One region of the Thalassotalea insulae genome, then DNA from elsewhere that is predicted to be linked to it. Evidence: predicted binding sites of a transcription regulator. Region 1 holds the regulator's gene; each other region holds the start of a gene.
The links. Region 1 encodes sigma-54, which starts transcription at its own class of promoters, with help from an activator protein. Its sites were predicted from a motif close to GTTGGCACGNNNNTNGNNT; they were not measured.
Positions count from the first base shown of each region.

Region 2: a site for sigma-54 is predicted at 3,528-3,546, ahead of QQK06_RS00985 (CmpA/NrtA family ABC transporter substrate-binding protein). Genes of this name have one in related genera too.
Region 3: a site for sigma-54 is predicted at 2,250-2,268, ahead of fliE (flagellar hook-basal body complex protein FliE). Genes of this name have one in related genera too.

Region 1 is NZ_BSST01000001.1:1,379,238-1,390,291, forward strand. It holds gene QQK06_RS06310 (calcium/sodium antiporter) at 1-961, shown strand, start outside; gene QQK06_RS06315 (KpsF/GutQ family sugar-phosphate isomerase) at 969-1,934, shown strand; gene kdsC (3-deoxy-manno-octulosonate-8-phosphatase KdsC) at 1,934-2,482, shown strand; gene lptC (LPS export ABC transporter periplasmic protein LptC) at 2,479-3,045, shown strand; gene lptA (lipopolysaccharide transport periplasmic protein LptA) at 3,011-3,535, shown strand; gene lptB (LPS export ABC transporter ATP-binding protein) at 3,532-4,263, shown strand; gene QQK06_RS06340 (RNA polymerase factor sigma-54) at 4,320-5,825, shown strand; gene hpf (ribosome hibernation promoting factor) at 5,848-6,135, shown strand; gene ptsN (PTS IIA-like nitrogen regulatory protein PtsN) at 6,168-6,620, shown strand; gene rapZ (RNase adapter RapZ) at 6,646-7,500, shown strand; gene QQK06_RS06360 (HPr family phosphocarrier protein) at 7,515-7,793, shown strand; gene mgtE (magnesium transporter) at 7,982-9,343, shown strand; gene pmbA (metalloprotease PmbA) at 9,393-10,736, opposite strand; gene yjgA (ribosome biogenesis factor YjgA) at 10,829-11,054, shown strand, end outside.
Region 2 is NZ_BSST01000001.1:203,149-214,202, forward strand. It holds gene QQK06_RS00975 (ABC transporter ATP-binding protein) at 1-610, opposite strand, end outside; gene QQK06_RS00980 (ABC transporter permease) at 625-1,623, opposite strand; gene QQK06_RS00985 (CmpA/NrtA family ABC transporter substrate-binding protein) at 1,957-3,345, opposite strand; gene QQK06_RS00990 (CmpA/NrtA family ABC transporter substrate-binding protein) at 3,678-4,778, opposite strand; gene QQK06_RS00995 (ANTAR domain-containing response regulator) at 4,775-5,407, opposite strand; gene QQK06_RS01000 (NarK family nitrate/nitrite MFS transporter) at 5,769-7,238, shown strand; gene QQK06_RS01005 (bifunctional protein-serine/threonine kinase/phosphatase) at 7,228-9,021, shown strand; gene QQK06_RS01010 (hypothetical protein) at 9,090-9,218, opposite strand; gene QQK06_RS01015 (MAPEG family protein) at 9,228-9,659, opposite strand; gene QQK06_RS01020 (molybdopterin oxidoreductase family protein) at 9,966-11,054, shown strand, end outside.
Region 3 is NZ_BSST01000001.1:1,031,238-1,042,291, reverse strand. It holds gene QQK06_RS04840 (sensor histidine kinase) at 1-789, shown strand, start outside; gene QQK06_RS04835 (sigma-54-dependent transcriptional regulator) at 776-2,116, shown strand; gene fliE (flagellar hook-basal body complex protein FliE) at 2,321-2,656, shown strand; gene fliF (flagellar basal-body MS-ring/collar protein FliF) at 2,709-4,454, shown strand; gene fliG (flagellar motor switch protein FliG) at 4,447-5,496, shown strand; gene fliH (flagellar assembly protein FliH) at 5,523-6,320, shown strand; gene fliI (flagellar protein export ATPase FliI) at 6,347-7,714, shown strand; gene fliJ (flagellar export protein FliJ) at 7,748-8,200, shown strand; gene QQK06_RS04800 (flagellar hook-length control protein FliK) at 8,281-10,212, shown strand; gene fliL (flagellar basal body-associated protein FliL) at 10,291-10,836, shown strand; gene fliM (flagellar motor switch protein FliM) at 10,884-11,054, shown strand, end outside.

The DNA.
Region 1 (11,054 bases):
ACTAGTTTCATTAGTTACCTTAGTGTGGAGTGCTGACAAATTTGTCTTTGGTGCTTCTTCACTTGCCAGAAATGTCGGTATATCACCGATGATCATCGGTTTGACCATAGTCGCTATGGGCTCATCGGCGCCGGAAATGATGATTGCCGCCACGGCTTCATTGAACGACAATCCCAATACCGCTATAGGTAATGCTATTGGCTCCAATATTACTAATATTGCACTAGTATTAGGGATCACCGCACTACTACATCCACTTTCCGTTTCATCAAGCACGGTCAAACGCGAAATTCCGCTAATTTTGGCAATTACCGCATTAGCTTACTGGATGCTTGCCGATCACAATTTTAGTTTCACTGAAGGTTTAGTGTTACTTACCGGTTTCTTTGTTTATATTTTTACCTTGCTGTTCATCACCTTAAAACGAGCAAAAGAGCACAAAATAGACGACGCAATGATCATCGAGGCAGAGCTGGAGCTACCTGAGGCAGTTAGTACCCCTTCCGCTGTGCTCTGGCTAGTCATAGGTATAATATTACTGCCATTAAGTGCCAGCTACTTGGTTGATGCTTCTGTTTTTATCGCAAAAGCATTTGGTATTAGCGATTTAGTGATCGGTTTAACCGTTATCGCTATCGGCACAAGTTTACCTGAACTTGCCGCCAGTATTATGAGTATTGTCAAAAAAGAAGACGATCTGGCCTTAGGCAATATTATTGGCTCCAACATTTTTAATATTTTGGCGGTCTTATCACTCGCTGGCGTTATTGCACCTGGTGAAATAGACCAAGATGCCTCAGTACGCGATGCTCCTTACATGCTTGGTGTCACCTTTCTCCTATTTATTCTGTGTTTTAGTCGTCGATTTGGCAATTTCAGGATCACCCGCTTTAAAGGGTTATTATTGTTGCTGACATTTATCGCCTATCAACTGCTATTATTTAGTCAATTAAAGAACTAATAACGCTATGAAAAATTTTAAGCAATTAGCTAAACAAGTGATCACAATTGAGCAACAAGCCATTGCTGAACTCGCACAATTTATTGATGATGGTTTTGAACTAGCCTGCCAGCTAATGTTCAATTGTCAGGGGCGAGTTATCGTTATTGGCATGGGTAAATCTGGACACGTTGGCGGCAAAATAGCAGCAACATTAGCCAGTACCGGAACCCCTGCTTTTTTTGTTCATCCTGGAGAAGCCAGCCATGGCGATCTCGGCATGATCACTGCCAACGATGTGGTATTAACCATCTCAAACTCAGGTGAAACAGGTGAAGTACTGGCGATCATTCCGGTGATCAAACGTATTGGCGCAAAATTAATCGCCATGAGCAGTAATCCAAAATCGACTTTAGCAAAGTTGGCAGATACCCATGTCTGTATTAAGGTTTCTCAAGAAGCCTGCCCGTTAGGACTCGCACCGACGTCCAGCACTACAGCAACGTTAGTCATGGGAGATGCGTTAGCGGTGGCTTTACTCAACGCCAAAGAATTCACCGCCGATGACTTTGCCCTTTCTCATCCAGGCGGCAGCCTAGGTAAACGTTTGTTATTACGTTTGCAAGACATAATGCATGAAGGTGAACGCTTACCTTTGGTAACTGCGCAAGCAAAAATTAAAGAAGCATTAGTAGAGATGTCACTCAAAGGTTTGGGCATGACCGCAGTAGTTAATGACAACAACGAGCTGATCGGCCTCTTTACTGACGGTGATTTACGCCGGATATTGGATGAAAAAATTGATATTCATCAAGATGAAATAGCCTCGGTAATGACGAAGAACCCGACAGTAGCAAATAAGAATATGCTCGCTGCTCAGGCATTAAAAATTATGGAAGATAAAAAAATTAACGGTTTAATCATCACTGATGAAAATAATCAACCGATCGGTGCAATGAATATGCATGATTTACTCAAATCAGGAGTACTTTAATGGCACAGACCTTATATGGTGAAGTTGCAGATAACATTATTGCCAAAGCTAAAAAAATTAAACTCTTTGTCTGCGATATCGACGGCGTGTTTTCTGATGGTCGCATTTACTTAGGTAATAATGGTGAAGAACTCAAAGCATTTCATACCAAAGATGGTTACGGCATTAAAGCCTTAGGTGCTAGTGGCGTCGATGTAGCCGTGATCACAGGCAGACAATCTAACATTGTACAAACCCGAATGAGCGCATTAAATGTTAAACACATAGTGCAAGGAGAAGAAAATAAACTGCCAGCACTACAAAACATTATGATAAAACTGAAGCTCTCAGCAGAACAGGTTGCCTATATTGGTGACGACATGCCTGACTTTTCCTGTATGGAATTTGTAGGCTTAAGTATCGCGGTTAGTGATGCACACCCTGCCATATTATCGTGCGCCGACTACACCACTGTTACCCGAGGTGGCTTTGGTGCTGTACGAGAAAGCTGTGATCTGATCATGCAAAGTCAGGATAGTTTACAATATGCCTCAGGCGCCAGTATATGAATAAAACCAATACGCTGGCACTCCTATTTTTCCTCGCTTCTATTATCGCCTATAGCATCATAGAATGGCATCGAACTAGCGTTGGTGAAGATACGTTCATAGAAGATGACATTACGCCGGATTTTATCGCTGAATCACTAAATAGCGAAACTTTTAACCCTCAAGGAGAGTTATCCTATATTATCGATGCAGCTCGAATGGAACATTATGCCAGTTTAGCGGTCACACACTTTGAGTTCCCTAAATATACCTTATATCCAAACAATAGCGATTCTCCATGGAAAATAACTGCAAATGAAGGCACACTTTACAATAACAATAGGGTAAAATTGGAAAATCGAGTCACACTCGTTGCAACAGATAACACTAGTTTAATTCAGGAAATTAATGGAAAATATTTAGAATTGGACTTAAAAACAAATATTATTAGCTCAAACAATAAGATAGAGATTAAAGGAAAAGATTTCTTGATGACAGGCTCAGGGCTGATAGTTGACTTAAACACTAAACAAGTAACACTAACAAACCATGAAAAAACCATTTATCAACATCATCAGAAATAGCTTACTCAGTTTCGGTGTTTTTCTAGGATTAGTGAATCAAGCCTACGCAGAAAAATCGGATCTTAAGCAAGAAATTAAAATTGATGCCGCTCGTCAGGCAGCAGATCTCAAAAATAAAATCTTCAGTTATATTGATGATGTTGTCATCACTCAAGGTTCTTTGATAATTGAAGCTGATCTAGTGCAAGTACTAACTGAAGCGAAAACCGACAATAAAACCTATATTGCCAAAGGCGATCCCGCCACATTTAAACAAACATTAGAAGATGGTACGCCTATTTATCTGCAAGCCAATGAAATCAAATATCAACCAGGTAAAAATACCGTTATTATTTCCGGTAATGCCGAGTTACGTCAGGAAGGCAGTAAAGTCAGTAGTAGCATTATTACTTATAACTTTCTGACCGAACAAGTACTGGCAAATAGTGACAGCAACGAACGCGTTCAAACGGTATTACAGCCACAAGCTTTAGATAAGAAGAAAAAATGACTCGCGCTACTTTAATTGCTCAAAACCTTGCCAAATCCTATAAAGGTAGAAAAGTTGTCAAAAACGTTGGCATGAAAGTCAAAGAAGGGCAAATCGTTGGCTTACTAGGGCCAAATGGTGCCGGTAAAACCACGTCTTTTTATATGATAGTAGGTCTGGTTAACAATGACAGTGGCACTATTACCTTAAATGATGAAGATATTACTTTACTGCCAATGCATGAAAGAGCGCGTAAAGGCATAGGTTATTTACCTCAAGAAGCGTCAATCTTTCGTAAACTCACTGTCTATGAAAATATTATGGCGATTCTGCAAACCAGAAAAGAACTTTCTGAAGTGGAGCGGGAAGAACAACTCGAGCACCTGGTCGAAGAGTTTAATATTGGCCATATTACCGAAAATTTAGGCATGAGTCTTTCCGGTGGTGAACGACGCCGAGTTGAAATTGCCCGAGCATTAGCCGCAGAACCAAAATTTATTCTGTTAGATGAACCATTTGCCGGTGTCGACCCCATCTCAGTAGGAGATATAAAAAAAATTATTCTACACTTAAAGCAACGAGGCATTGGAATCTTAATCACAGACCACAATGTCAGAGAAACACTAGATGTTTGTGAGCATGCCTATATTGTCAGCCATGGCGAATTAATCGCCGAAGGCAATGCAGATCAAATTCTTGCTAATCAACAAGTAAGAGATGTATACCTTGGTGAGCAATTCACGCTATAGTTATGATATGCTCCAGAGAAGATAATGATAACAATTAACAGGAAATATATTCATTAATGCGCCCTAGTCTGCAGCTCCGAATTGGACAACAACTTACAATGACGCCACAATTGCAGCAAGCAATCAAACTGCTGCAATTATCCACATTGGATCTTCAACAGGAAATTCAGGAAGCGTTAGAAAGCAATCCTTTACTAGAGGTCGATGAATCAACTCCAAACAATCAGGAATCGCAGCCCGATCATTTAGAAGAAGCTTTTTCCGCCACAAGTTCATCACCAAACAATGACTCATCCGATGGTAGTGAAGATTCAACACCTACTGCAGATGAAATCAGCACTACAGAAGCCATGGATAAATCGGATATCCCGGAAGAATTAAATATTGATACTACCTGGGACGAATCTTTTAGTGCCGGTGTATCTAGTTCAGGCGTAGGCGTTGCTTCTGAAGATTATACTTACCAAGGTGAAACCACAGATTCCATTCAAGATCATCTGCGCTGGCAAATGGAACTTACACCTTTTAGTGAAACAGATTTAGCCATTGCCACGGCTATTATTGACGCCATCGATGATGCTGGTTACTTAACGGTAACGGCAGAAGACATTTTAGAATCTCTTGGCCATGAAGGCGTAGAATTAGACGAAGTGGAAGCCGTACTCAAGCGCATTAACATGTTTGATCCCGTTGGTGTCGGTGCTCGCTCGATCCCTGAGTGCTTATTGATCCAACTGAATCAGTTTGATAAAAGTACGCCTTGGCTAGCAGAAAGCAAGCAGATCATTACTGAGCATATAGATTTATTAGGTAACCGTGATTATCGACAAATCATGCGTAAAACCCGCTTGAAAGAAGATCAATTGCGAGAAGTCATTAAACTCATTCAATCATTAGATCCTCGTCCTGGCGACAGTGTTATTAAAAGCGAAGAGCAATACGTTATTCCAGACGTCTCGGTCGAGAAGAAAAACGGTCGTTGGGTAGTTGAACTTAATCCAGATACAGCACCTAAACTTTCTGTTAATCAACAATATGCTTCAATGGCACGTTCAATGAAGTCATCCAGTGACAGCCAGTTTATTCGCTCTAACCTGCAGGAAGCGAAATGGTTTATTAAAAGTCTGGAGAGCAGAAACGATACCTTATTAAAAGTTTCCAATTGCATAGTACAACGTCAGCAAGGCTTTTTTGAACACGGCCCAGAAGCCATGCGCCCTATGGTACTAAATGACATTGCCGAAGCTGTTGATATGCATGAATCGACCATTTCCCGTGTAACTACCCAAAAATACATGCATACCCCAAGAGGGATTTTTGAACTGAAATATTTTTTCTCCAGCCATGTCAGTACCGAAAATGGCGGAGAGTGCTCTTCTACTGCAATTCGCGCGTTAATCAAAAAACTCGTGGCAGCAGAAATTCCAGCTAAGCCATTAAGCGATAGTAAAATGGCAGAATTATTAGCTGAACAAGGTATCAACGTTGCTCGTCGCACTATAGCCAAATATCGTGAATCTTTGTCTATTCCTCCGTCGAACCAACGTAAGAGTCTTCTTTAATTAACAATAAGGATTTAAGCTTATGCAAATTAATCTTGCCGGTCACCATGTAGAAATTACCGACTCATTACGCGAATCTGTTCATAGCAAGTTTGCAAAGCTAGAACGACATTTTGATCATATTAATAATGTCCATGTCGTGCTAACCGTAGAAAAACTAAATCAAATCGCCGAAGCAACCGTGCATTTAAACGGTAACGAAATACACGCTAAAGCTGAAAATGGTGACATGTATGTCTCTATTGATGCCTTAGTCAGTAAACTGGATAAACAAGTATTAAAATATAAGGGTAAGCTTAATCAGCACTAACCCATTCTTTATGTCAAATTCGAAAGAACCTTATGAATTTATCTGACATCATTACTCAGGACTGCACCATGTGTGCAGTTCCTGCTACTAGCAAAAAGAAAATGCTAGAAACGCTGTGTGAAAAAGCAGCAGCCTCCAACACTCACTACAACACTTATCAGTTACTTGAAAGTTTATTGGTCAGAGAGAAAATGGGCTCAACCGGCATAGGTAACGGTATTGCGATTCCACATGGACGATTACCACACGGAGAGCAAGTGATTGCTATCGTGGCAACATCAGCAAATCCCATTGCCTTTGACGCCATAGATAACCGCCCGGTCGACATTTTTATCGCGCTATTTGTACCTGAAGAACATTGCCAGCAACACCTATCGACATTACAAAGTATTGCAAAAATCTTTAGTAATAAACAGGTATGCAAACAGGCAAGAAAGTGTCAAAGTAATGCCGAATTATATCAGTTAATCAAAGACAACTGTTAACACGGCTAAAAGGAAATCAATATTAATGAAACTCACGATTGTCAGTGGCCGTTCTGGCTCTGGTAAAACTGTAGCTCTTCGCGTTCTAGAAGATTTAGGTTACTACTGCGTTGACAACATTCCAGTAAATTTACTGCCAGCATTAACTCATACGGTGATCAACGACTATGAAACAGTCGCAGTAAGCCTTGATGTTCGCAACCTGCCGGCAGAACCAAGTGATGTTTCAGAGATCATAGATTATCTCCCTAGTGCCGTAGAACTAAGTATCGTTTACTTAGATGCGGATGATAGCGACCTGATCAGACGATTCAGTGAAACGCGCCGACTACATCCGCTGATCAAACAAAATATCGCTCTTGATCAAGCTATTTCGCTGGAGAAAAAGCTTTTAGAGCCAATAGCCAGCCGCGCCAATTTATACATTAATACCAGCCAGTTAACACCACACCAGCTAGCAGATTTAATTCGCGAACGCATTTTGGGTAAAACCACAGGAAACATGGTAGTGGTATTTGAGTCATTCGGCTATAAGCACGGCATCCCTAAAGACGCTGACTTTGTTTTTGATGCGCGCTTTCTTCCCAACCCTTTTTGGGAAAAAGACCTCAAGCCATATACCGGCTTAGATAAACCAGTACAGGACTTTCTTGCCAGCCAGCCAATAGTGACTAAATTTATCTGGCAAATCAATAGCTTTATGATGACTTGGCTACCACATTTAGAGCGAAATAATCGCAGTTATATTACTATCGCTATCGGCTGTACTGGTGGTAAACACCGCTCTGTATACATAGCAGAATTGCTCGCAGCCAACCTGAAAAAAGATCGCAAAGATGTTCAGGCCCGTCACCGAGATTTACAAGTCAAAAGTACCTGATGTAAGGCAAGTAAATGACAAAACGCTTACAACAATCATTAACTATCTCGAATAAACTTGGTTTGCACGCCAGAGCCGCCACTAAACTAGCCCAATTGAGCCAAAAATTTGATGCCAAAGTCATCATTGAACTAGATAATAACCAAGCAGAAGCTACCAGTATTATGGGCTTAATGCTATTAGCCGGCGGACAAGGGAAAACGGTTACTATCATCACCGAAGGCCAGGATGCCGAACAAGCATTAGCCGACGTCTGTCAATTATTCACCGATAAATTTGATGAAGGTGAATAATTTTAGCACCGACAATCAGCTTCAAGATAAAACTTTTCAGATAAACTAATAAAAAAGCTGATAAAACCAGTAAGTTGAGATAGACTTACACTCACTGGGCAACCAATAATTATTCGACGAGTTTCGTAATTTCGGCCCAGTTTTTCAATTTTCGAATTTCGTTTTATAACGGCACAGGATAGCAATATATGCCGGAAATTTCAGAGCAAGAATACAGCCAACAACGCCTACAACAAGTCAATGAAGCACTTGGTAGCGGTATGTTTGTCTATGTTCGTAAGTTATTACAAAACATGCCCGCCTATGATCTCGCTCTGATCTTAGAATCTTCCCCGACAAAAAGCCGTACTATCTTATGGCAACTCATCGATCACGATCATCATGGTGAAGTCTTAGAAGAACTGAATGAAGAAGTTCGTAAAGGCATACTGAAAAATATTCGTCCGGAAAAACTAGCCGCTGTTGCCGAAGGCATGGATGTCGATGATCTGGCAGAAGTATTACGTACCTTGCCAGACAGTGTTTATCGGGAAGTGCTAAACTCGATGGACTCTCAGGACAGAAGTCGGGTAGAAACCGCGTTATCTTATGAAGAAGATACCGCCGGTGGTATCATGAATACCGATACCATGACTATCAGACCAGATGTCACCGTTGATGTGGTATTACGTTATTTACGCCTTAAAGGCGAACTACCGGAAGCTACAGATTCATTTTATGTCGTCGATCGTCAAGATCACTTTATCGGTGCGGTTTCACTGACCGCAATAGTAACCAGCAAGCCAGAAGAAGTTATTTCCAGCTTAATCGACGAAGAAATCACCGCTATCAATGTCGAGATGCCAGAAACCGAAGTCGCACAGCTATTTGAACGTTACGACTGGGTCTCTGCGCCGGTTATCGATGAAGAAAAACACTTACTCGGCCGTATTACTATTGATGATGTCGTTGATATTATTCGGGAAGAAGCAGAACACTCGATGATGAGTATGGCGGGTCTAGATGACGAAGCCGATACCTTCGCACCGATAGTAAAAAGTACTCAACAGCGCTCAATCTGGCTAGGTGTCAACCTAGTTACCGCCTTAATGGCGGTTGCCGTTTCCAGCATGTTTGAAGAAATTCTTGGTCAGTTAGCCATTCTCGCGATTTTAAATACTCTGGTACCCAGTATGGGCGGCGTAGCTGGCAATCAAACATTAACTCTGGTGATCCGCGGTATTGCTTTGGGTCACGTCGGCGAAAGTAACTCAAAAGCATTACTTTATAAAGAATTAGCGGTTGGTTTTCTCAACGGTATTATCTGGGCGTTATTAATCGCTACCGTGGTCGCGCTATGGAAGCAAGATATGGTGTTAGGTGGGGTCATTGCCTTTGCCATGCTAATGAATTTAACTGCGGCGGGTATTGCTGGAGTTAGTATTCCATTAATCTTAAAGAAAATGGATATAGATCCAGCGCTTGCTGGTAGCGTAATTTTAACCACTATTACTGATGTCGTCGGTATTTTTGCTTTTCTTGGCACCGCCACTTTATTTTTAGGAACTTAACAAATACTTGCGCTAAGTTCCTGTAACAAGCAAGCTAGAATATACTAAGTTAATTACCAGCAATCTGCATTTGATCAACAATAATAGAGCCGGTACGAATACTGCCTTTGACGTCAGTATCACTACCAACAGCAACAATATTTTTGAACATATCCGCTAAGTTACCTGCAATAGTTACTTCTGAGACCGGATAAGCAATCTCACCATTTTCCACCCAAAAACCTGCAGCTCCGCGAGAGTAGTCACCATTAACAACATTAACCCCTTGCCCCATAAGTTCGGTCACCAATAAACCAGTACCTAACTGTTTTAGCATCTGTTGAAAATCACCGCCGTTTGCTGATACCTGCCAATTATGAATACCACCAGCATGACCTGTAGTTGTCATACCCAGTTTTCGCGCGGAATAGCTGGTTAAAAGGTAAGTTTCCAACACACCCGCTTTAATAATATCGCGGTCGACTGTGGCAACACCTTCATTATCAAACGAACTACTCGCTAATGCCTTTTTAATATGCGGTTGTTCTTCAATAGTTAAAAACTCAGGAAATATCGGTTGTCCTAACGCATCGAGTAAAAACGATGATTTTCGATATAAATTGCCACCGCTGATCGCCGCAATAAAATGGCCCCAAAAGGTATTCGCAATATCAGCACGAAACATTACTGGTACCTTAGCAGTAGCTATTTTTCTTGCATGCAAACGAGAAATCGCTTCGTTAGCAGCGTTTATACCAACCTGTTGTGGCTGCTCCAGTAAGTTAAAATCCCGATTAATAGTGTAAGCATAATCCCGCTGCATATCTTCATTTTCACTGGCTATCATCACACAGCTTAAGGTATGACGAGAGCTTGGGTAACCAACCAATTGTCCATGGCTATTGCCATAAACTTTAAAGCCTTCAAAACATGCTAAGGTCGCACCATCTGAATTAGTGATACGTTTATCACTCGATAATGCTGCATTTTCACATTCTTTAGCAATCGCAATTGCACTATCGGTTGATAATTCTTTACTATGGTATAAATCCAGATCGGGAGGCGACATTGCCAGTAACTCTTTATCTGCCAAGCCAGAAAATTCATCAACTGAGGTATATTTAGCTATATTCACAGCTGCTTGCACTGCTTGGTGTAACGCTTTGTCGGATAAATCAGCGGTTGAGGCACTCCCTTTACGTCCCTGCTGATAAACGGTAATACCAAGCGCACCATCATTGGTAAATTCAACCGTTTCAACTTCACCTAAACGAGTACTGACACTTAAGCCTTGTTGCTTGCTCATTGCCACTTCCGCGCCATCGGCACCTAAGGATTTAGCTAACGCCAATACTTCGGCAACACGACTTTCTACTTGTTCCATTTGCTTGGGAATACTGATTGAATCTGTCATTAAAATGAATATCTCTTATTTCTTGCTAGAGTGCCTAACTGAGTTTGATGTATAATGCACAATACAAGGTTAAATTATCTATTGTTATTATTATGCCCCACTCTGCGCACGATATCGATGAATTCGATGAAGATTATAAAAGTAAAACCGACTTAAAGCGTGAAATGCACGCCATGCAAGAGTTTGCTTTTAGTTTGGTGAAACTCAGTAAGCACCAGAGAAGCAAGGTGCCTTTTACTGAAGAGCTGTTGGAGTCATTAACTCTGGCAGATAAAATTAAAAATAAGCCGGAAGCGTTACGTCGCCATGTCCGTTTTA
Region 2 (11,054 bases), 1.2 Mb from region 1:
ATACCGCTTCATCAACATCATGTGTGATCATGATCACTGTGTTATTCAACTGCTGTTGAATCTCCATCAATGAATCTTGCATATGAGCACGCGTTAGTGCATCTAAAGCGCCAAAAGGCTCATCCATTAATAGAATTTCTGGCTGCATCGCGAGTGCCCGAGCAATACCAATTCGCTGTTTCATGCCACCTGAAATTTCATCAGGTCGTTTATGCATTGCATGCTCCATATGAACCAAGTGCAAGTTGTGCTCAATCCACTGCTTCATCTCTAGAGCAGACATTTTTTGTTGAAAGACTTGTTTTACTGCCAACTCAATATTTTGATACGCAGTTAACCAAGGGAGTAATGAATGATTTTGAAAAACTACAGCTCGCTCGGGGCCTGGCTCTATGACTTCTTTATTATTTAATAGCACGCCACCTTTGGTTGCTTGATACAAACCAGCGACAACATTTAATACTGTTGATTTACCACAACCTGAGTGACCGATAAGTGAAATAAATTCGCCACGATTGATTTTAAGATCAACATTTTTTAATGCGGTAAAGTCTCCCTTGGGTGTGGGAAAAACCATATCAATCTGACTAATATTTAAAATTGCGCTCATTTAGTTCTCCTTAATTAACTAATTTCACGAGCGTTATCCCACGACCAGAATCGTTGTAGGCCTAACATGATGCGATCGAGCAGAAAACCAATAAAACCTATGACAAAAACTGCGGTCATAATGCGGCTAAGTGATTGCGAGCTACCATTTTGAAATTCATCCCAAACGAATTTGCCAAGGCCAGGGTTTTGCGCCAACATTTCTGCTGCAATCAGTACCATCCATGCAACACCTAGCGATAAGCGCATACCGGTAAAAATGGCGGGAACAGAAGAAGGCAAAACTATTTTTTGTATATGAGAAAGCTTACTTAAGCGCAAGACTCGACTAACGTTCAACCAATCTTGCTCAATAGCAGATACACCAGCGGAAGTGTTAATCACCATAGGCCAAATACTACATAAAGTTACTGTGATCATTGAGTTAACAAATGATTTCGCTAATAAAGGGTCATCAGAGACATAAAGCGCACTGACCACCATAGTTACTAATGGTAACCAGGCTAAAGGCGAAACGGGTTTAAATAACTGAATAAGCGGGTTAATAACATCATTAAGTGAACGGCTTAAACCAATTGCTATACCTAATGGTATTGCAATGATCGCCGCGAGTATAAAACCACTTAATACGGTTACTAAGCTGGTGATGATTTGATCTAAAAATGTTTCTTTACCTGTATATTGGCGAACCTTAACTTGATAATTCTCATCTTTAGCCAAACGTGCAGCATTACGTTTTTCCTGGCGAAGGTAGAACGCCTGTTCTTTTACTTTTTCTTGTTGGTATTCATGATACAAACTTGAAAATTGTTCTGTCACGGCAACTGGGCCAGGAAACTTCCCAAGAGATGTTGTAATACTATTGGCAACTATTGCCCATATAAGGATAAACATCGACAAGCCCAAAGCAGGCAGTAATAAACGCTTCAATTTACTAGCAAGTGATGCTTGCACCGCCAATAGCAAGCGATAGTATTTGCCGTCGTTACCAAATGATTTAATAGATACTGTCATAATCCTTCCTATTGCTAAAAGCAGCGTCAATACCTGTTGCTAAAACTGTATTGACGCCAATTAATGCCAATTGAAATAAATATTTAACCTATTCAGAGCTGTGTCAGGATCGTGGGAACAAAGCAAATTAATGCAGGTGTAGTTATTCTCCATCAAAGCAATTTGTAAAGTTATCACTTTCCTGACAAGCTCCCGAAGGGCGAGTTAAAAAGGCTGATATGCTGCGTTATTGATTTTGATAAGGGAATACCATTAGCTGCAATCAATGCCTTGCCTCTAAGCCTTTTAATTCTCGCTGAATGAGCAAATATTTAATTCACTTGGTATAAAGCGTTAAATTTTGTCTCCGGCTTTTAAACCAATCGCAAATTTATTGATATAGTCATTAGGATGACGACCGTCATAGACAATGTTGTCAATAAAGTGTGTTTGTGGCTGTCTAAAACCGTCTTGCTGAGTAAAATCTGGAAACTCTTCAGCAGCGATCAACTTATCTGCAATCAGAGAGTTAGCGGCTTTAATGTAGATATCAGGACGATAAACTTTCTTAGCGACATCAAAATACCAGGCGTCTGGCTTATCCGAACTAATTTGTCCCCAACGGCGCATTTGGGTTAAATACCAAATCGCATCAGAGTAATAAGGAAAAGTCGCGTTATATCTGAAAAATACGTTAAAATCCGGCACCGCTCTTTTATCACCTTTTTCATATTCAAAGGTTCCTGTCATACTATTGGCAATTACCTTGGCGTCAGCACCAACATAGTTTGATTGAGCAAGAATTTTCACCGCTTCAGGACGGTTTGCGTTGTTATTTTCATCCAACCATTTAGCCGCACGGATCAATGCGCGAGTTAGACGAATAGCTGTGTTTGGATATTTATCAGCGAACGCTTTAGTAATACCGAATACTTTTTCAGGATTGTCTTTCCAAATTTCATAATCCGTGACGACAGGCACACCAATATTTTTAAATACGGCTTGTTGATTCCATGGTTCACCAACACAATAACCATAAATAGTACCCGCTTCCATTGTTGCTGGCATTTGCGGTGGCGGAGTTACGGAAAGCAAAACATCGGCATCAAGTTGACCAGAGGTATCACCTTTTTCTGGGGCATAAAACCCAGGATTGATCCCACCGGCAGCTAACCAATAACGTAACTCATAATTGTGTGTCGATACAGGGAAAACCATCCCCATGTTAAATGGTTTACCCTGTTGCTTATATTTTTCAACCACAGGTTTTAGCGCATCTGCTTTAATAGGATGAACTGGACGACCATCAGGCATTTTAGGGATATTGACTTTCATTTGCTGCCAAATATCGTTTGATACGGTAATACCGTTACCATTTAAATCCATTGAGAACGGAGTAATGATCTCTCCTTTAGTGCCATAACCAATAGTTGCAGCTATCGGTTGCCCAGCAAGCATATGGGCACCATCTAATCGGCCGTCGATGACACCATCGAGTAATACTTTCCAGTTTGCCTGTGCTTCAATCGTGACATATAGCCCTTCGTCTTCGAAATATCCTTTTTCATAGGCAATGGCAATCGGTGCCATATCCGTTAGTTTGATAAAGCCAAATCGCAATTCTTCCTTTTCAGGGTAACCAAGTTCATCGGCCGTTGCTGAGTGAGCAAAAAAAGCACAACAGCCGGCAATCAAAGTGTGACATATGTGCCTATTTATTCTTTTTAACGGTGAGTTAAACATACATTTTCTCCAAATAAAAAAGCCCATAACATCACTGAAAAAGTTTCAGCTGTTATGGGCCACTATGCCAAACTAATAAATGACTACGCCGTTGTAGTACCATTAGTTTTACGTCAAATTTTTTAGTCGCTAAATCGTTATCCTTGCAACAATGCAAACAACACGTTTAACAATGAATTATATAACATCAATCATGCCAAGTTATCATTATCATTAAATATCAACAACTTATGTGGTTGCACCATAAAATAACAGCAGAAACTCAATGGTAAATGACACATCACAGTGCAAGTTTTCCCTGTTCTAGTGCAGTAAAACAATTCAACTAATGACTAGGTACATCTAGCGAGTCGTTGCTCAAATAACATTGCCATGGCTGACTGATAAATATCAGCACGATAGATCTTTGCAATATTACAGCGTTTAGCCTGTATGGAAGATATATGATTCATTTCAACCATATAGTTAAGTATGCGCGCACCATAACCAATATCAGGACTATTACCGAGTTCTTGATGCAAATGATAAAACTGATGATATTTAGCGAGTTCCCTTGGCATCATATCGCGATGAATAATGCCACTGCCAATTAATGATGGAGCAATGTTTTCTAATGCAGTATTTAAATAACAGCTTTTGGAAAGCATTAATGCCGCTTCAAATCTATTCGCTGTTCCTTCGAGCCATTGACAGGCTTCGATTAGCGCTAATATCAACTTAAAGACTTCCGCTTTATGTGCTTCATAATACGTTGACAATAAACCCAATACTTTTTCCGGAACATTTGACCATATATCAGGCGCTGCAACGACGGTATAACCACTGCCTTCTCTTGCGGCTATCGTATTCCACGGTTCACCAGAGCAAAAGCCATCAATGTCTCCAGCAGCTAGTGCAGCTGTAATATTACAAGGTGAAATTATCACTATTTCTATATCTTTAGGGTTCACCTGACCAGCAATCAACCAGGACTTTAATTGATAGTAATGGCAACTATGCTGATAGACGACAGCAAATGTTAATTTACGTCCTTGTCGTTTATAACTTTTGATCAATGATTTTAATACTGATGCGCACATAGGCAATAAAGGTGGATAACCAAGTTTTTTGGTTATTTCTCGATATAAAGATGAAGAAATAGTAACTGCATTACCATTTTTGCTCAGGATAAAAGGCGTGATCACCGGTTGTGCCTGATTAGATAGCGCTAGCTGACTTTCAAATGGCATAGGTGCTAACATTTGTGCGCAATCAATCTGCCCTTTATGCAAGTTTTCTCTTAATGACGCCCACGAGCTTTGCATCTTTAACGAGACCGATAGACCATGTTTCGCAAAATAGCCATTTTCCTGAGCAACGATGAGGGGCGCTGTGTCAGTGAGTGGCATAATTCCTATTTTTATTTCTGGTAGTACGTTGGTTACCTCATTCATATTGCAACAACACCTCTATCAATATTGGCAAGTGCCAGGATATTTTTAGCGACATCTTCAACCTTCTGGCTATTATCCATCGCTATTTTTCGTAGGCAGTGATATGCCTCATTTTCTGAATAATTTTTATTTTCCATTAACCAAAGCTTGGCCTGTTCGACTGTTTTTTGATGGTTCAATTTCTCTTTTGTTGTTTGCAACTCTCTTTTTAATTTTTGATACTCAGTAAACCTAGCAGCTGCTACATTTAAAATAGAAAACAGACGGTTAGGATTAAACTCCCCAGCAATAAACGCACTAACCCCCGCTTTGACTAAGGCATTAATAATGGAATCATTCTGATCATCAGCAAACATCACGACAGGCTTTGGCATGTTAAGCGCTAATATCGATAACTCACTTAAGATCATGCTCGTTGGTGATGCAACATCGACAATAATGATATCAGGGGAAAGCTGTTGCACCATGGTAAGATTAAACTCATCAGCTTGAGTCACTTCTGCTAATTGATAACAACTACCAGTAAATGCTTTTATGTAACGAGTCGACTTATCTTGTCCATTTTGCACTAACAGTACATTAAGTATGATATTTTGTACTTTCATCGTCGACGATTTAATCTTCCTCACAATAAGCCATACCTTTATATAAAAACCATAGATAACAATAATCAACCAATATCCATGCCAAACAACTTTTTACATATAAAACATAAAGTTAGTTAAGTTACGTTTCCTATAACAAGGACTTAATTGAGCCAGAATCGCACAAATGCGCCAATATAGAGCAAATTATCGAAACAAACTCAACTTCCAACTTGCACTTTAAATGTGCATTCGTGCCCCTTAGGTGCGTCTCCCTTCTTGTTAGATAAAACGGCTCACTCCTATCTCATTGTTAATTAAATGAAATTTATTTTTTATCTTACTGGCACTTCCTTTGCAATTCTTCCATTAGTCAATTTGTTTAATTCATTTTTGGGAGAAAATTATGAGTGAACCAGCTGGATTTAAGCTTTGGTCATTTAGCGGAAAGATAAAAATCCTACACTTAAGTTGGATGGCGTTTTTTATTACCTTTGTTGTCTGGTTTAATCACGCCCCTTTACTTGCAGTGATTGGTAATAGCTTAGGGTTAACGAGCAGTGAAATAAAAACCCTACTGATCCTTAATGTTGCGCTCACCATACCAGCCCGGGTGTTGATAGGTATGCTAACGGATAAATATGGTCCAAGGCTAACATTTGCCTTAGTGCTATTTTTCTGTAGTCTGCCTTGCTTTATGTTTGCCTTAGCAGACAATTTTGAACAGGCAGCCTTGGCTCGCTTTCTACTAGGCTTTATCGGTGCAGGCTTTGTCATCGGTATTCGTATGGTCAGTGAATGGTTTCCTGCTAATGAACTCGGTACCGCAGAAGGAATTTATGGTGGCTGGGGCAACTTTGGCTCTGCAGCCGGTGCGATGTCATTACCTGCAATAGCGTTAATATTCGGTGGTGAAGACGGCTGGCGCTATGCCATCGGCCTGACAGGAATTCTTAGCTTAATATTTAGTTTTGTCTGGTATTTTAACGTCTCTGATACCCCAAAAGGCTCCACTTATTTCAAACCTAAGCAAACCGGTGCAATGGAGGTGACTAGCGTCAGTGATTTTTGGTTACTATTGGTGATGAAACTGCCAATGTATGGTGCATTAGCATTATTAACCTGGAAGTTATCACCGAGCGGCGTAAACTTATTGTCTGAATCTATGGCGATGCTTGCCTATCTATCATTAGTTATCTTATTTTTGATTGAATTTAAACAAACCTACAAGGTCAATCGTGATATTTTCCACAAGCCGGTAGATAAAATTCACCAATATAAATTTAAACAGGTTGCCGTACTTAATATCTTGTATTTTGCCACCTTTGGCTCTGAATTAGCCGTTGTCTCTATGTTACCGCTATTTTTTGCTGATGTGTTTAGTCTAGATATGGTTTATGCTGGTTTACTTGCTTCGCTTTACGCCTTTATGAATCTAATGTCACGCCCAGGCGGTGGCTGGTTAAGTGATAAGTTCGGTCGTAAAAAAACCTTACTGATCTTAACCGCAGGCTTAGCTATCGGTTATTTTGCCATGTCGACCATTAACAGCAACTGGCCACTGGTATTAGCGGTAATAACAGTAATGGCGTGTTCATTCTTCGTGCAGGCCGGAGAAGGCGCAGTGTTTGCGGCAGTACCTTTGATCAAACGTCGGTTAACTGGTCAAATCGCCGGTATGACAGGTGCGTATGGCAATGTTGGAGCCGTAGTTTACCTGACAGTATTATCTATGGTTGAATATCAGACATTCTTTTTGGTTATCGCCTTAACCGCAGTGGTTGGCTTTATAACCTTATTATTAATGGAAGAACCACAAGGCACGATAACAGAAGTACGTGAAGATGGTTCAATTGAGCTAATTAATGTCAGCTAAACAAAGCAACCAGTCAGCACACTTAACTGATAAGCAAAGCACAGCAGCAAAATTACAGCTGTGCTTTGGTGGTTATTCATGCCAAGGGAAAAAGGCAGAAAATCAAGATGCTTTTGCCGTTAACTATCCACAAGGTAGCGCCTTAAACACCAAAGGCGCGATTGCCGCAATTGCTGATGGCGTTAGCAGTGCCAGCAATGCCGCACAGGCAGCACAACTGGCAGTCACGCAATTTAGTCAGGAGTTTTATAGTACCCCTGATACCTGGTCCACGGAAAAATCAGCGACCAAAGTACTCAACAGCTTAAATCAATGGCTTTATGCCCAGGCCAGTGGTATTGCTAGTCACTACCAAACAAGTAACCAACAGTGGCTAACCACCTTCTCTGCCATAGTGTTAAAATCTACCACAGGTTATATTTTCCATGTTGGTGATTCCCGTATTAGTCGACTTCGTCAGCAAGAATATGAAATACTGACCCAAGATCATAACCGTAAACAAGCTAATCAACATTTAGTACTAACCCGCGCGCTTGGCGCAGATGTTCGCTTACAAGTTGACTTTCACCAAATCGATTTACAGGCCAAAGATTTACTGTTACTGACCTGTGATGGTGTCCATGATTTTGTCAGCGCGAAAGAATTAAAACGCCTATCCAGTCAGCTCACCGCAAAGCCAAGCACAGCAGATTTAGAACAGCTCAGCCAGCAAATTACTGCACAAGCTATAGCGAATGGTAGCCACGATAATGTCAGCTGCTTATTGGTCTATGTCGAAAACACCCCGCAGCGGGCAATGGTTGAAGTAGAGCGTGATATCCTCGCCAAAACCATACCTCCGGCACTAAAAGTAGGAATGAAACTGGACGGCTATAAAGTTTGCCAGGTGATCCACGCCAGTATTCGTTCCCATTTATACCTGGTTGAAAATCCTGAAGATTTCACTAAGTTGGTATTAAAAGTACCGTCGTTGAACTTTGAGGATGATCCCCATTATCTGCAAGGCTTTATTCGTGAAGCTTGGGTCGGCGAACGTATTAATCACCCCAACATCATGAAAGTAACCGGCGACAGTAACAACAGCCGTTTTCTCTACCACCTTTGTGAATATATCGAGGGGCAGACATTAACCGACTGGATGCATGACAATCCAACACCAACCATAGCGCAGGTCAGAAGCATTATCGAGCAACTAATTGCAGCGTTAAGAACCTTTCAACGCTTAGAAATTGTGCACCGTGACCTTAAACCAGACAACGTGATGATAGACAAATTCGGTTGCATTAAACTGATAGATTACGGTACGGCAAAAATTGCCTCATTAGCTGAAAATACCAATACTTTACAAGAAACCGTACCACAAGGTTCACTGAATTATATCGCTCCGGAAACTTTACTTACTATGCAGTCAGACCACGTCAGTGATCTATTTTCACTTGGTGTGATCTGCTATCAAATGTTGTGTGGAGAGCTTCCCTTTAAACCGATGCAACGAGCGCAAGTAACACAAACTAGCTATAGTGACTGGCAGTATCGCAGTATTAAGCAATTTCGACCTAAGCTACCTTACTGGCTTGATCTCACATTACAGCAATGTACTGCCCCTGATCCTGCCCAACGTTATCAGGCATTTTCAGAATTTAATCAGGAACTTAACAAGCCAAATCTTAGTGCGATAGAACACTATAATAAACAACCTATATTGCAACGAAATCCGGTAATTTTCTGGCAAGGAGTTTCAGCAATACTGTTATTATTACTGTTAATATCTCTAGCTTATTAACCCATTCTGAGTAATTAACTTCTAGCTAAAAACGACGAAATACAGAGCAAAATACTATGAACAAATAGTTATTTTTCTTTCTTTTGTATATTCGAACCAAAGACTATCCCTAACGCAACACCGACCGCGATACCAACAGCTAGATAGTTAGTTGCATTTTCTTTAGGATATTTTTCATTCCCTTTATTTTCAGACATATTTATTCCCTAAATAAGTGTAAATACCGCCAGTGATTCTTTAATGATCATTGCCGCTAATACCAGCCAGGATAAAACAAATAAGCTAAAGCGTGCCAAGACAAAATCAACGGTCACTTGTACGATGGAATGGGCAATGCGTAAACCTGCATATAACCAGGCGCAAATAACAAAGAAACTATCAACATGCCCAAGCAAAGCAATCGCTAAACAAACGACATAGAATAACGTCGGCTGTTCAAACAAGTGATTATAGTTATTAGCAACTCGATTCACTTCATCCGGCAATAATGCTTTTAAGTGTGAGGTATCTTGTGCTTTTTGCGGATGAATACGTAACTTTTTCATCGTAGAAACCCGGGTAATATACATACGAAAAGTGATCACTACCGTTAATAAGGCAACGACAAATACTGGTTGTAATATAGCTATGGCTTCCATAATTTCTCTTGTTATTATTTGCTAAAACTTTTCATCACCACAGCCACCTTAGCACATTTATTCTCAAGGTATAAAACAAGTTGCTGCAACGCATTTCATCTATCGGTGAATAACTGTCATTATTTAACGACGATAATTCCATCAACTCCCCTGCTTCGCACCAAATGAAGGCACCAAGCCCCGATTTAGTTCAATCACTGCGAGTAAAAAAAGCACTTTCCTTTGATTTTATTAGAGTTTTTTAAATGGTTTGGTTTTTGCAGTTTTATCGCAAACGCACCATTAACTGTGGAAATTAACTAAGCTATGCTGTTTGGGCGAAAAAAAAGAAAACCTATCTCTATTCCGGCAAAAAAAGTCGCACAATGGAAATATACCACCTGTAATTATTGTTCAACAGGCTGTTCGATTGAAATAGGGCTTGATGAAAACCAAAAACTAGTGACCTCACGCGGCCATGCCGGAGCCGACGTTAATCGCGGAAAGCTCTGCATCAAAGGCTTGTTAGAGCATGATTTATTTAATAGCCCTGGTCGTGGCACTGAGCCGCTTATTCGCGATAAACATTTTCATCCATTTGAGCAAACCAGCTGGGATAACGCATTAGATACCACCGCTGAACAAATAAAGAAAATACAAAAGCAATATGGCCGCGACGCGTTTGCCATTATTTCAACCGGGCAGTTGCTAACAGAAGAGTTTTACACTTTAGGAAAACTGGCGCGCGGCTGCATCGGCACGAATAACTATGATGGCAATACGACCCTTTGCATGGCTTCTGCCGTTAGTGGATATAAACGTAGCTTTGGCTCAGACGGGCCACCAGGTTGTTACGATGACTTTGAACATACCCATTGTTTAATGGCCTTTGGTTCTAACCTGCCAGAGCAGCATCCAATCATTTACTGGCGATTAAAAGAGGCTTTAGAAAAACGTAAATTTCCACTCATTGTAGTTGACCCTAGAGTCACTATGCTGGCGCAATTTGCCGATATTCATCTGCCGATTACGCCGGGCACAGATTGTGTACTAATTAATGCCATGCTACATGTCATTATCAACGAAGGCCTGCAAGATCAGGCTTATATTGACGCACATACCCAAGGCTTTGAAGAAGTTAAGGCGTTAGTGCAGGATTATGACCCAAAAACGGCGCAACATATCTGCGGTATTGATGAAGACAAAATACGCACCGTCGCCCGCCTTTATGCCAAAGCTCCAGCCGCAATGAGTATCTGGACCATGGGCATCAATCAGTCAACTCACGGCTCTGACGGCGTTGCCAACATCAATAACCTTAACTTGATCACAGGTAATATTGGCAAACCAGGCGGCACCAGCTTATCGATAACCGGTCAGTGTAATGCCATGGGCACTCGAGAATGGTCATCTTGC
Region 3 (11,054 bases), 350 kb from region 1:
CCAGGGCAGCTTATTATGATCACAGATCTTACCGAAACCCGATTATTGCAAGATAAGTTAAGCCAATTACAACGTTTGTCATCGTTAGGACAAATGGTGAGTAAATTAGCACATCAAATTCGTACACCGCTCTCAGCAGCCATGCTTTATGGTGCGAACTTAAAAAGTAAAAAGTTGCAGTCACAGGAGCGTGATAATTTTCAGGAGAAACTGATGTCACGCCTTCATGATCTAGAGCAGCAAGTCAACGACATGCTGTTATTTGCTAAAAGCGGTAAGCAGCAAGTGGTTTCCCCTCTATCCGTGAATGAAATTGTCCAGTCATCAACTGATGGTTTGGAAGCGTTAGCGGCGCAAGCGGATGCAAAAATTAATATTCAAACGTGCCCGGATGATTGTCATGTGCTGGGTAATCAAAATGCGCTCACTGGAGCAATCCAAAATTTAATTCACAACAGTTTGCAAGTGATAAAGACAGGTGCGGTCATCGATATTTCCGCATATTGCCGTGATAACTTCGCCTATGTCAGTGTGAAAGACAATGGGCCAGGGATCAGTAATGAGCTGGCAGCAAAAATTTTTGAACCATTTTATACCTCTCGGGTACAAGGCACAGGTTTAGGTCTTGCTGTTGTTAAGTCGGTTGCACAAGCACATCAAGGTGATGTTTATTTGTTGAGTAAAGCGCATGAAGGCGCACATTTTTGTATCAAATTGCCGCTGCTTATGAGCGAAAAACCGTCAACTGAAGTTAAACCATCACAGGAGCATACTGATGAGTCAAAGTAAAATCTTAGTGGTTGAAGATGATGCAGGCTTACGTGAAGCCTTAATCGATACGTTGAAATTAGCGGGTTATCAATGCGTTGAAGCTGAATCTGGTGAATCGGCTTTATTGCTATTAAAAAATCAATTAGTTGATTTAGTGGTTAGCGATGTTCAGATGGGCGGTATGTCCGGGCTTAGTTTATTGAAAAGCATTAAATCGAGCTATCCCAATCTGCCGGTATTGATCATGACGGCGTACGGCACCATTGATGATGCGGTTCAGGCGATGAAAGATGGAGCTTGTAACTATATGGCGAAACCTTTTGCTCCTGAAGTCTTGCTTAACATGGTTAACCAGTATGTGCCAATGCAAACATCTGAAAGTTACGAGCCTGTGGTTGCCGATGCTCGAAGTGTTGAGTTACTAAATTTGGCGAAAAAAGTGGCGACAACCGATGCTTCTGTCATGGTACTTGGCCCGAGTGGCTCAGGCAAGGAAGTGCTGGCGCAGTATGTTCATTATCATTCTGTTCGTGCAGACAAACCTTTTGTTGCGATAAATTGTGCAGCTATTCCTGAAAATATGCTGGAAGCTACTTTATTTGGTTATGAAAAAGGGGCATTTACCGGTGCTATTCAGGCTTGTCCTGGAAAATTTGAACAAGCACAGGGCGGTACTATTTTACTCGATGAAATCACCGAAATGGACTTAGGTCTGCAGGCAAAAATTTTACGGGTATTACAAGAGCGTGAAGTAGAACGCTTGGCTGGCCGTAAAACCATCGCCTTAGATGTGCGAGTTATCGCTACTAGTAACCGTGATTTAAAAGAAGCTGTTACTGAAGGGGTTTTCCGCGAAGATTTATATTATCGCTTAAATGTCTTTCCGTTAACCTGGTTACCTTTAGCGCAGCGCCCTGATGATATTGTGCCGTTAGCGAAACATTTAATTGAACGCTTATGTCAAAAAAGTGGCGAAGCGATTCCAGAATTAACCGCGGCGGCGCGTAATAAGTTAACCACTTATCAGTGGCCGGGAAATGTGCGGGAGTTAGACAATGTTATTCAGCGAGCATTGATTTTACATAGTGAACAAAAGATTGATGCCAGTGATTTACTAATCGAAAATTTCGACACGCCAAGTGTTGCTGAAGTTGGAGGGATTGAGAGGGCAGAAGATAAGCTGGGCAGTGAACTAAAAATGCAGGAACATCAAATTATTTTAGATACGCTGCAGGCCTGTCATGGAAGCCGTAAAGCAGTGGCGGAACGTTTAGGGATCAGTCCTCGTACCTTAAGGTATAAAATTGCTAGAATGCGCGATAGCGGCATTCAAATACCAGCCTAACTATATTTTCTAATATTGATATCAGTCAACCCTAGGGTTGGCTGATTTTTCGTCATGCCTTTTATTTTTTGTCTTGTATTGTTTTTTAATTCTTATTATTCAAAGTGTTAATGTGGTGGTAAAAAATTTACTTCTTGGCACTGAGCTTGCTTTAATTACTGTATTAGTTAGTTACTCAATAAATTGACACAAGCGAGAAAGCTCATGGATATCAAAACAAACTCATTGTATGCCCAAATGCAAAGTATGCAACTTGAAGCCATGGGCAATCGTACTTCACCCGTTGAGAATAATGTCAGTCCGGTTAACTCATCTACTAATGATTTTGGTAGTATGTTGAAACAGGCAATAGGCTCGGTTAATGACGCTCAAATGGCAGCGAAAGATAAACGTAATGCCTTCGAAATGGGAGATCGTAGTGTCACATTGGCTGATACTATGGTGACCGCCGCGAAAGCTGGTATTGCTTTTGATGCTACAGTTCAGGTGCGTAATAAGTTTGTTGAAGCTTATAAAGAAATCATGAGTATGCCGGTATAAGTACCGATAATTTTATTGACGTAGTAACGCAATTATTAAGCGGAGAAGTTAAGTGGCCGATACCAGTAATACAGCATTAGCAGCCCCTGATAGCGGATCAGATCTTGTGGCCAGCGACAATGTTGACAGTCAAATCGAAGATCAAAAGTCGGGTTTTTCCTCAGCACTTGGCAATGTCGATGTACTGCGTCAGCTAACCTTGATCATGGCCTTGGCAATATGTTTAGCCATTGCTGTGTTTGTGATTTTATGGGCAAACCAGCCAGAATATCGTTATTTAACTAAGCTGCCGACCGAGCAGTTGATTAAAACCATGGATTTTCTTGACGCCAATAAGGTTGAGTATCGTCAGGAAAACAATACCATTTCGGTACCATCGGAAGAATATCAGGATATTCGTTTGTTATTAGCGCGTGAAGGTTTAACTGATGAACCTGAAGCGGGTAATGAAATCATTATGCAGGATATGGGCTTCGGAGTTAGTCAGCGTTTAGAAAGAGAACGCTTAAAGCATTCCCGTGAGCAACAATTATCCCGTACTATTGAAGAGTTAAAAACGGTGAGCAGGGCTCGGGTACTATTAGCCATTCCGCGTGACAATGTTTTTGCCAAGAGAGAGAAGAATCCATCGGCTACAGTAGTATTAACGCTACGTAAAGGGCGTCTACTTTCAGAAGAAGAAGTTGATTCTGTTGTTGATATTGTTGCTTCTGCTGTGCAAGGGTTAGATCCTAATCGCGTTACTGTAACCGATCAAAATGGTCGTTTGCTCAATTCTGGTTCACAAGATTCTATTTCATCGCGCTCACGTAAAGAATTTGAGATCGAACAAAAACGTGAAACCGAGTACATGGAGAAAATTGATAGTATTTTGATCCCAGTCGTTGGCTTAGGTAATTATACCGCGCAAGTTGACGTTACTATGGATTTCACTAACACCGAAGAAACCCAACGCCGTTATAATCCCGATTTACCTGCACTGCGCAGTGAAATGAAAGTGGAAGATACCTCGCTTGGCGGTTCTGTTGGTGGTATCCCGGGCGCGTTAACAAATCAACCGCCACTGGATTCAAACATTCCTGAAAATGCAGTTGGGGCAAATGGTCGAAAAACCATGCCGAGCCGCAAGCATTTAGAGTCGACAAAAAATTATGAATTAGATGAAGCGATCAGTTATACAAAACAACAAACTGGAGTCATTCGTCGTATTAGTGTTTCCGTCGCTCTAGATTATTTAAGTCAAACGACGCCGGCACCTGATGGTGCAGAAGATGGTCAATCTACTATAACTCAAGTACCGCGAAGCGCAGCAGAGCTAGCGAATATTCGCCGGTTACTACAAGGCAGCATAGGTTTTGACTTGCAACGTGGCGATGCGCTAGAAGTTGTCACTCTGCCATTTTCACGTGTTGAAGTGGATGATGTAGTTGAATTGCCGCTTTATCAACAACCCTGGTTTTTCAAAATGTCAAAGTTGGGGGTGGGCGGTTTAGTGATCATTATCCTAATCTTGTCTGTGGTACGTCCAATGTTGAAACGTTTAATTTACCCAGATCAAACGCCGTCAGATTATGGTGATAAATCACTGGATACTCATATTGATCTAGGTGATGAAACCATGGATATGTTAACATCAGACTTTGATGCAGGTTCCGTTGGTTTTGCGCCGGATGGTAGCTTACAGTTACCGGATCTGCACCGTGATGAAGACGTATTGAAAGCGGTTCGTGCACTCGTGGCAAATGAACCTGAATTGTCCTCGCAAGTAGTGAAAAGTTGGTTGAACGAAGATGAGTGATGAATCCCAAGAATTAGCACCAATCAAATCAGGTTTTGATGTCGATAAACTTGATGGCTCAGAAAAAGCGGCAATTTTATTGCTGAGCTTATCTGAAGAAGATGCTGCACAAATCTTAAAACATCTTGAACCTAAGCAGGTACAGCAGGTTGGGATGATCATGGCGGCGATGGAGGATTTTACTCAAGAAAAAATCACCGCTGTCCATAAGCTATTTATTAATGAAATTCAAAACTTTAGTACCATAGGTTTCCAAAGTGAAGAGTTTGTTCGTAAAGCATTAACCGCGGCATTAGGTGAAGATAAAGCGGGTAACCTTATCGATCAAATCGTTATGGGTGGTGGCGCTAAAGGCCTAGATTCCTTGAAATGGATGGACTCTAAGCAAGTGGCTAATATCATTCGTAATGAGCATCCACAGATCCAAACTATCGTCCTGTCATACTTAGAGCCGGAACAATCGGCTGAGATCATGAGTCAGTTTGCCGAGAAAACGCGCTTAGATTTAATGATGCGCATTGCTAATCTGGAAGAAGTACAACCTGCCGCACTACAAGAGTTGAATGAGATTATGGAAAAACAATTTGCCGGTCAAGCCGGGGCACAAGCAGCGAAAATGGGCGGCTTGAAAGCTGCTGCTGATATTATGAACTATCTGGATACCAATATTGAAGGTATGTTGATGGATTCTATCCGTGAACATGATGAAGAAATGAGTCAGCAAATCCAAGACTTGATGTTTGTCTTTGAAAACCTTGCCGATGTTGATGATCGTGGTATTCAGGCGATATTGCGTGAAGTGCAACAAGATGCCTTGATGAAAGCGATAAAAGGTGCCGATGATACGCTGAAAGATAAGATCATGAGCAATATGTCGAAACGAGCGGCTGAAATGATGGAAGATGATCTGGAAGCCATGGGACCTGTACGTATCAGTGAAGTGGAAGCGGCGCAAAAAGAAATTCTTTCGGTTGCGCGTCGACTTTCTGACGCAGGTGAAATTATGCTTGGTGGCGCAGGTGGCGGCGATGAGTTCTTATAAGCTCGTTAGCCTAAAATTTAGCTGATATGAAAAATTTTAACTCTGTTAATCAAACCGACAAGATAGTTAAGGTTGCTGAACAAGATGAGCTTGATGTCTGGTCTTTACCATCCGTTGAGCAGGAAATTGACGAATCTGATGTTGCGACTAATGCGTTAGGTAAAAAACCAACCTGGCGTTATGAGCCTCCCGAAGAAGTTGAAGAAGAAATCGTGCCGTTAACTGCGGATGAGATCGAACAAATTCGTCAGGCCGCTTATGATGAAGGTTTTAATCAGGGTAAAGAAGAAGGCTTTGCCACAGGGTTTGACGAAGGGAAAAAATCTGGCCATGAAGAAGGTGTGAAACTTGGCCATCAAGAAGGAGTAGAAGCCGGACTGGCGGAAGGTCAAGCGACTATTGAACAATTAGCGCAACAATGGCAGACATTAACTGAGCAGTTACATCAGCCTTTAGCTCAAGTTGAGCAAAATATTGAACAACAGTTATTGCATTTAGTGGTACAGCTTACTGAAGCCATTACCTTAGAAGAAGCGAAAACCAATCCGGCTATTTTAATTTCGGCCATTTCTGCCGGAATGAAAGCCTTGCCGAGCCATGATGTGCAAACACAAATATTACTGCACCCTGAAGATATTAAATTAGTTGAACAACAGTTTACCTCAGAATATGTTGAGGAGCAGGGATGGCGGCTAATGGCTGCACCGCAACTGGATCGCGGTAGCTGTCAAATTGAAAATAGCACTTCCAATATCGATCTCTCGATAAAATCTCGTATCCGAGAAGTCTTGGACTCATTTTTGCAAGATGCATTACATCAATAAATTTTTTGTAAAGTGTCAAAACACTGATGATCGATGTTCAACGAATTAATCAACGATTAACAAATTGCCAGCAGTTTATTCACCCTCATAGAGTGTCTGTTGCTGGTCGTTTAGTGCGTGTGGTTGGTCTGACACTAGAAGCGGTTGGTGTTAAAGCGCATGTTGGTAGTCAGTGTCTGGTGGAAACGGCGCACGGGGATCTGATCGCCGAAGTCGTTGGCTTTTCGAATGAAATTACTTTTTTAATGCCAGAACAAAGTTTGCAGGGCGTTTTGCCTGGCGCCCGAGTCGTGCCGTTAGCAACGAAAACCCGGTTGCCTTTATCGATGGATTTATTAGGCCGAGTGGTTGATGGTGTTGGTAAACCGCTCGATGGCAAAGGACCGATTAAGCATGCAGAAGATTATCAGTACAACAGTAAACCGATAAACCCATTAGCTCGGCGTGCGATTTCAGAGCCTTTAGATGTTGGTGTCAGGTCAATTAACAGTTTTTTGACTATAGGACAGGGACAACGTATGGGACTTTTTGCTGGTTCAGGAGTTGGTAAAAGTGTCTTAATGGGCATGATGACCCGAGGGACGACTGCGGATGTGATTGTGGTTGGTTTAGTGGGTGAACGTGGACGGGAAGTAAAAGAATTTATCGAAGAAATTTTAGGTGAGCAGGGGCGAGCACGCTCTGTAGTGGTAGCGGCGCCTGCTGATAATTCACCGCTGATGCGCTTAAAAGGTTGTGAAACTGCAGTGCAAATTAGTGAGTATTTTCGTGACCAGGGATTAAATGTTTTATTGCTTATTGATTCTGTTACCCGTTACGCACAGGCACAGCGGGAAATTGCGTTAGCGGTTGGTGAGCCACCAGCGACTAAGGGGTATCCGCCGTCAGTATTTTCTAAATTACCGCAGTTGGTTGAACGTGCGGGTAATGGTGGTGATGGACAAGGCTCGATCACCGCATTTTTTACTGTGTTAACCGAAGGTGACGATCTGCAAGACCCTATAGCTGATGCGGCGCGAGCGATATTAGATGGTCATGTGGTGTTGTCACGAGAATTATCCGAGGCGGGACATTATCCAGCGGTGGATATTGAAGCGTCTATTAGTCGGGTAATGCCTATGGTGACCAGTGAGGAGCACCAGGAATTAGCCCGTCAATTAAAACAAGTGTATTCGCTCTATCAGCAAAACAAAGATTTAATTTCTATCGGCGCTTATAGTAAAGGCAGCGATCCGCGCATCGATCAGGCAATTCAGCTATTACCGGTAATTAACTTCTTTTTACAACAAAAAATGAATGAAGTGATCCCTTATGATCAAAGCTTAGTGCAACTACAGGAGATACAGTCTGCCGCACAAGCTCATGCACAGAATCAGCATAGCGCTGAACATTAGCCTGATAGTCGTTAAATCAGCAGGAGGTTGACGATGTCGATGAAGCAACTTGATACCTTATTTAAGTTCGAGTCAGATAAAGAACAAAAAGCGGCGCAGCAACTGCAAATGGCTGAACGTGATTATCAGGAAAACCTCACCCGCCTGGAAAGCGTTGGTGCATTTCGTCTGGAATATATGAAACGTTTAGATCAACGCTCAATTGCGGGTATTGATAGCGCGACCTACCGTCATTTCCATGCTTTTGTTGCGAAACTGGATAATGCTGCTGAGCAAGTGAAAGTCGCTATCAGGCAAGCAAAATCTTTAGTTGAACAGCGCCGGCAGCAGTGGTTAACGCAGCGGCAAAAGGTTCAGGCGGTTGAATTATTGCGCGAGAGTAAACGTAAACAAATGCAAAAAATAGCGGCAAAACAAGAACAAAATATGTTTGATGAAATTGCTACTCAGCAATATATCCGACGAAGAAACTCCCGATTTGCATAATTTGGAATGAGTTTTGCAGAAGATCTCTCAGGTGGTGGAGAGCACAGGTAAATTCGCTCAATAATTTTTAAGGTAAAATTATGTCACAGGTTAGTGTTTTAGCTATAGATGTCGTTCAAGGTGTTGATTCTATTGGAGGAAATAGCAACAAAGCGGCTGGCGAACAAAGCAGTTCCGCAGATTTTTCTCAAGTGATGAGTCGACAGCAACAAGGAAAAAGCGGCAATACTGGAGACAGTAACGGCAAAAAAAGTCAGGATCTAGAGTCGCATGTCTCATCAGTACCGGCTAACGCTAGTGAGCAAGTATCACAAGATGAAGCTAAACAGGCAGGGTCTGTGGCTGATGATAGTGATGCAGCCAGTAAACAACAGACAGTGCAGCAAGGCGGCAAACAAACGAATAGCCAAGATGAAACCGAAATAGCTAAAGATGTCAGTCAGTTAACTGAACCTTTGGATGCTGAGGGTAAAGCTAAAGTTAACGATATTGCGCAGCAGTTATTAGCATTTATTCAAGCGTCAGATGATGTTAATACTGAAACCACTGAGCTTATCCGTGGTGCCGGTGAAAAAATGCCGGTTTCTGAGCTGGCTATTTCATTGAATAACAAAGGTAAAGTCGCTTTTGCCAGTGAGAGTGAAAAAGTTACTAAAGTAACTAGTACCGCAAATGAGTTATCAGATAACGCTGAAGAAAATACCAAACAAAAAGAATCAGCATCATCGGAAATTAAAAAAACATCAATAGAAAAAAATGGCTCAACAGCTGAGAGCGTTATAAAGAATAATGGTGAAGTGATTAGCAAAGAGGCGGCTAAGCAAAACTCTAAAAGCAGTAACGCTGGTGAACTTGAGCAGTTAGTAAAAGAGGGGACGGCGGCACAATCAACTAAGGTTGCGAAAAGTATTTCGATTCAGCAAACACCACCTATTATCAAGCAAGAAAGTGAAAATGTTGAGCAACTTGTACGTAATAAGGAATTACTACTATCTGGTGCAGATGGTGAATCAGGTATTGCTGAAGTTGAACAGAAAACGGCTAGCTCTCAGTCAGCAAATAACAAACAAACGGTTAATATCCAAGGTGAAGCTGTTAAAGTAGCGGTTGAAACGCCAGTAAAAAGTAATACTGATAATACCGTTAGTCAAGAAAGCTCAGATAGCGAAATTTCTGCTGTAGTGACCGCGGAAAATAATAGTGAACGAAAAACCTCAGCTTCGACAACTCAGCGCAGCACTAATCAAACAATAGCGGCTAATAATGTAATGGCACAGCAAAATAGCCAACAACAGACGTCGTCAGAGCAATCTTCAAATCAGTTTTTGCAGCAGCAATCTGGAAAAGAAAGTAATGAACAGCTTATTGAACAGACATTAAATGTAAATAAAGCGCAGGCTACTAGTGAAACTTCTCCCGCGATGCCGGCAAAACCGTCTGTTATCAATGAGCCAAGTGCCAGTCATTTAGGGCAACATGCAACTGTGATGGCTGAAGAGCACATGTTCCAGCATACCATGGCAAAAGAGCATGCGGATTCTATCTCAGTGCAGTCGGCGAAAACAGCCGTACAAATACACAATGAAACTATCGCTATTTATCGTAAAGATTTTTCAAGTGCGGTTAAAGATAAAGTGATGGTGATGATCAACCAGAAAATCAAACAACTGGATATTCGCCTTGATCCACCAGAACTTGGTAGCATGCAAGTGCGTTTGAATTTGCAAAATGAACAAGCAGCTGTGAATTTTGTCGTGCAGAATCAGCAAGCAAAAGAAGCGATTGAACAAAATATCCATAAATTAAGAGAGATGCTTTCTGATAGCGGTGTTGATGTCGGTGACACCAATATTGAACAACGGCAACAACAAGGTGCTGAGCAGAGCTTTGCTGGTCAGCAAACTATGGAAGGGGATCATGGTGTTGAAGGGGAGTTACATGACGAGACTATGGTTAGATCTCAGGTGAATTTGTATAAAGCTTCAGCAACTGGTGTTGATTACTACGTATAATGCAAGAAAAGCATTTGCTAACAAGGCAATCAAGGATATAGTTTAACTATTAAGAAATTCAGTAGTTAAGGACTGAAAATGGCTGATGAAGAAAAAGAATTAGAGCTAGATAAATCAGGCAAAAAGAAAAAAATGATTATTATTATCGCAATCGTGGCGGTATTAGTGATTGGTGGTGGTGCGGCATATTTCTTCTTAGCAGGGGGAGAGCCGGAAATTCCACAAGCTGAGCTGGATGCAGCGTTAGATTCCGGGAGCGGTGATGGTGCGACACAAACTGCTGAGCCAACAGGGGCGAAAGCTGGGACAGCGTTATATGTGCCTATGCCTAGGCCTTTTCGGTTTAATGTCCCAGGCGCTTCGCGTGATCGTTTTGTCGAGATCCGTGTGCAATTATTAGTACGCGGTGGTGATAATGAAGAGGCGGCGAAAAAGCATGTACCTCTAATTGAAAGTACCCTGTTAGCTGTGTTTTCACAGTCTAATGCCGATGATTTGGCCACTAGTGCAGGTAAAACATCGTTAAAGCAGAAATCGTTAGCAGAAGTACAAAAAATTATGACGGATGTCGAGGGTAGTAACATAGTAGAGCAAGTGTTATTTACCGGGTTTGTTATGCAATAACAGTGTGAATATTGAGCGTTAATTAAAGCGGATAAAGAGACTATCGAGTGAGTGACTTATTATCACAAGACGAAATCGACGCGCTATTACATGGCGTAGATGAAGTTGAAGAAGAAGAAGTACAAGAGGATCAAGTCCAGGCCGAAGGGACGAGTGACTATGACTTTTCCTCGCAAGATCGTATTGTCCGTGGTCGGATGCCGACCCTCGAAATGGTG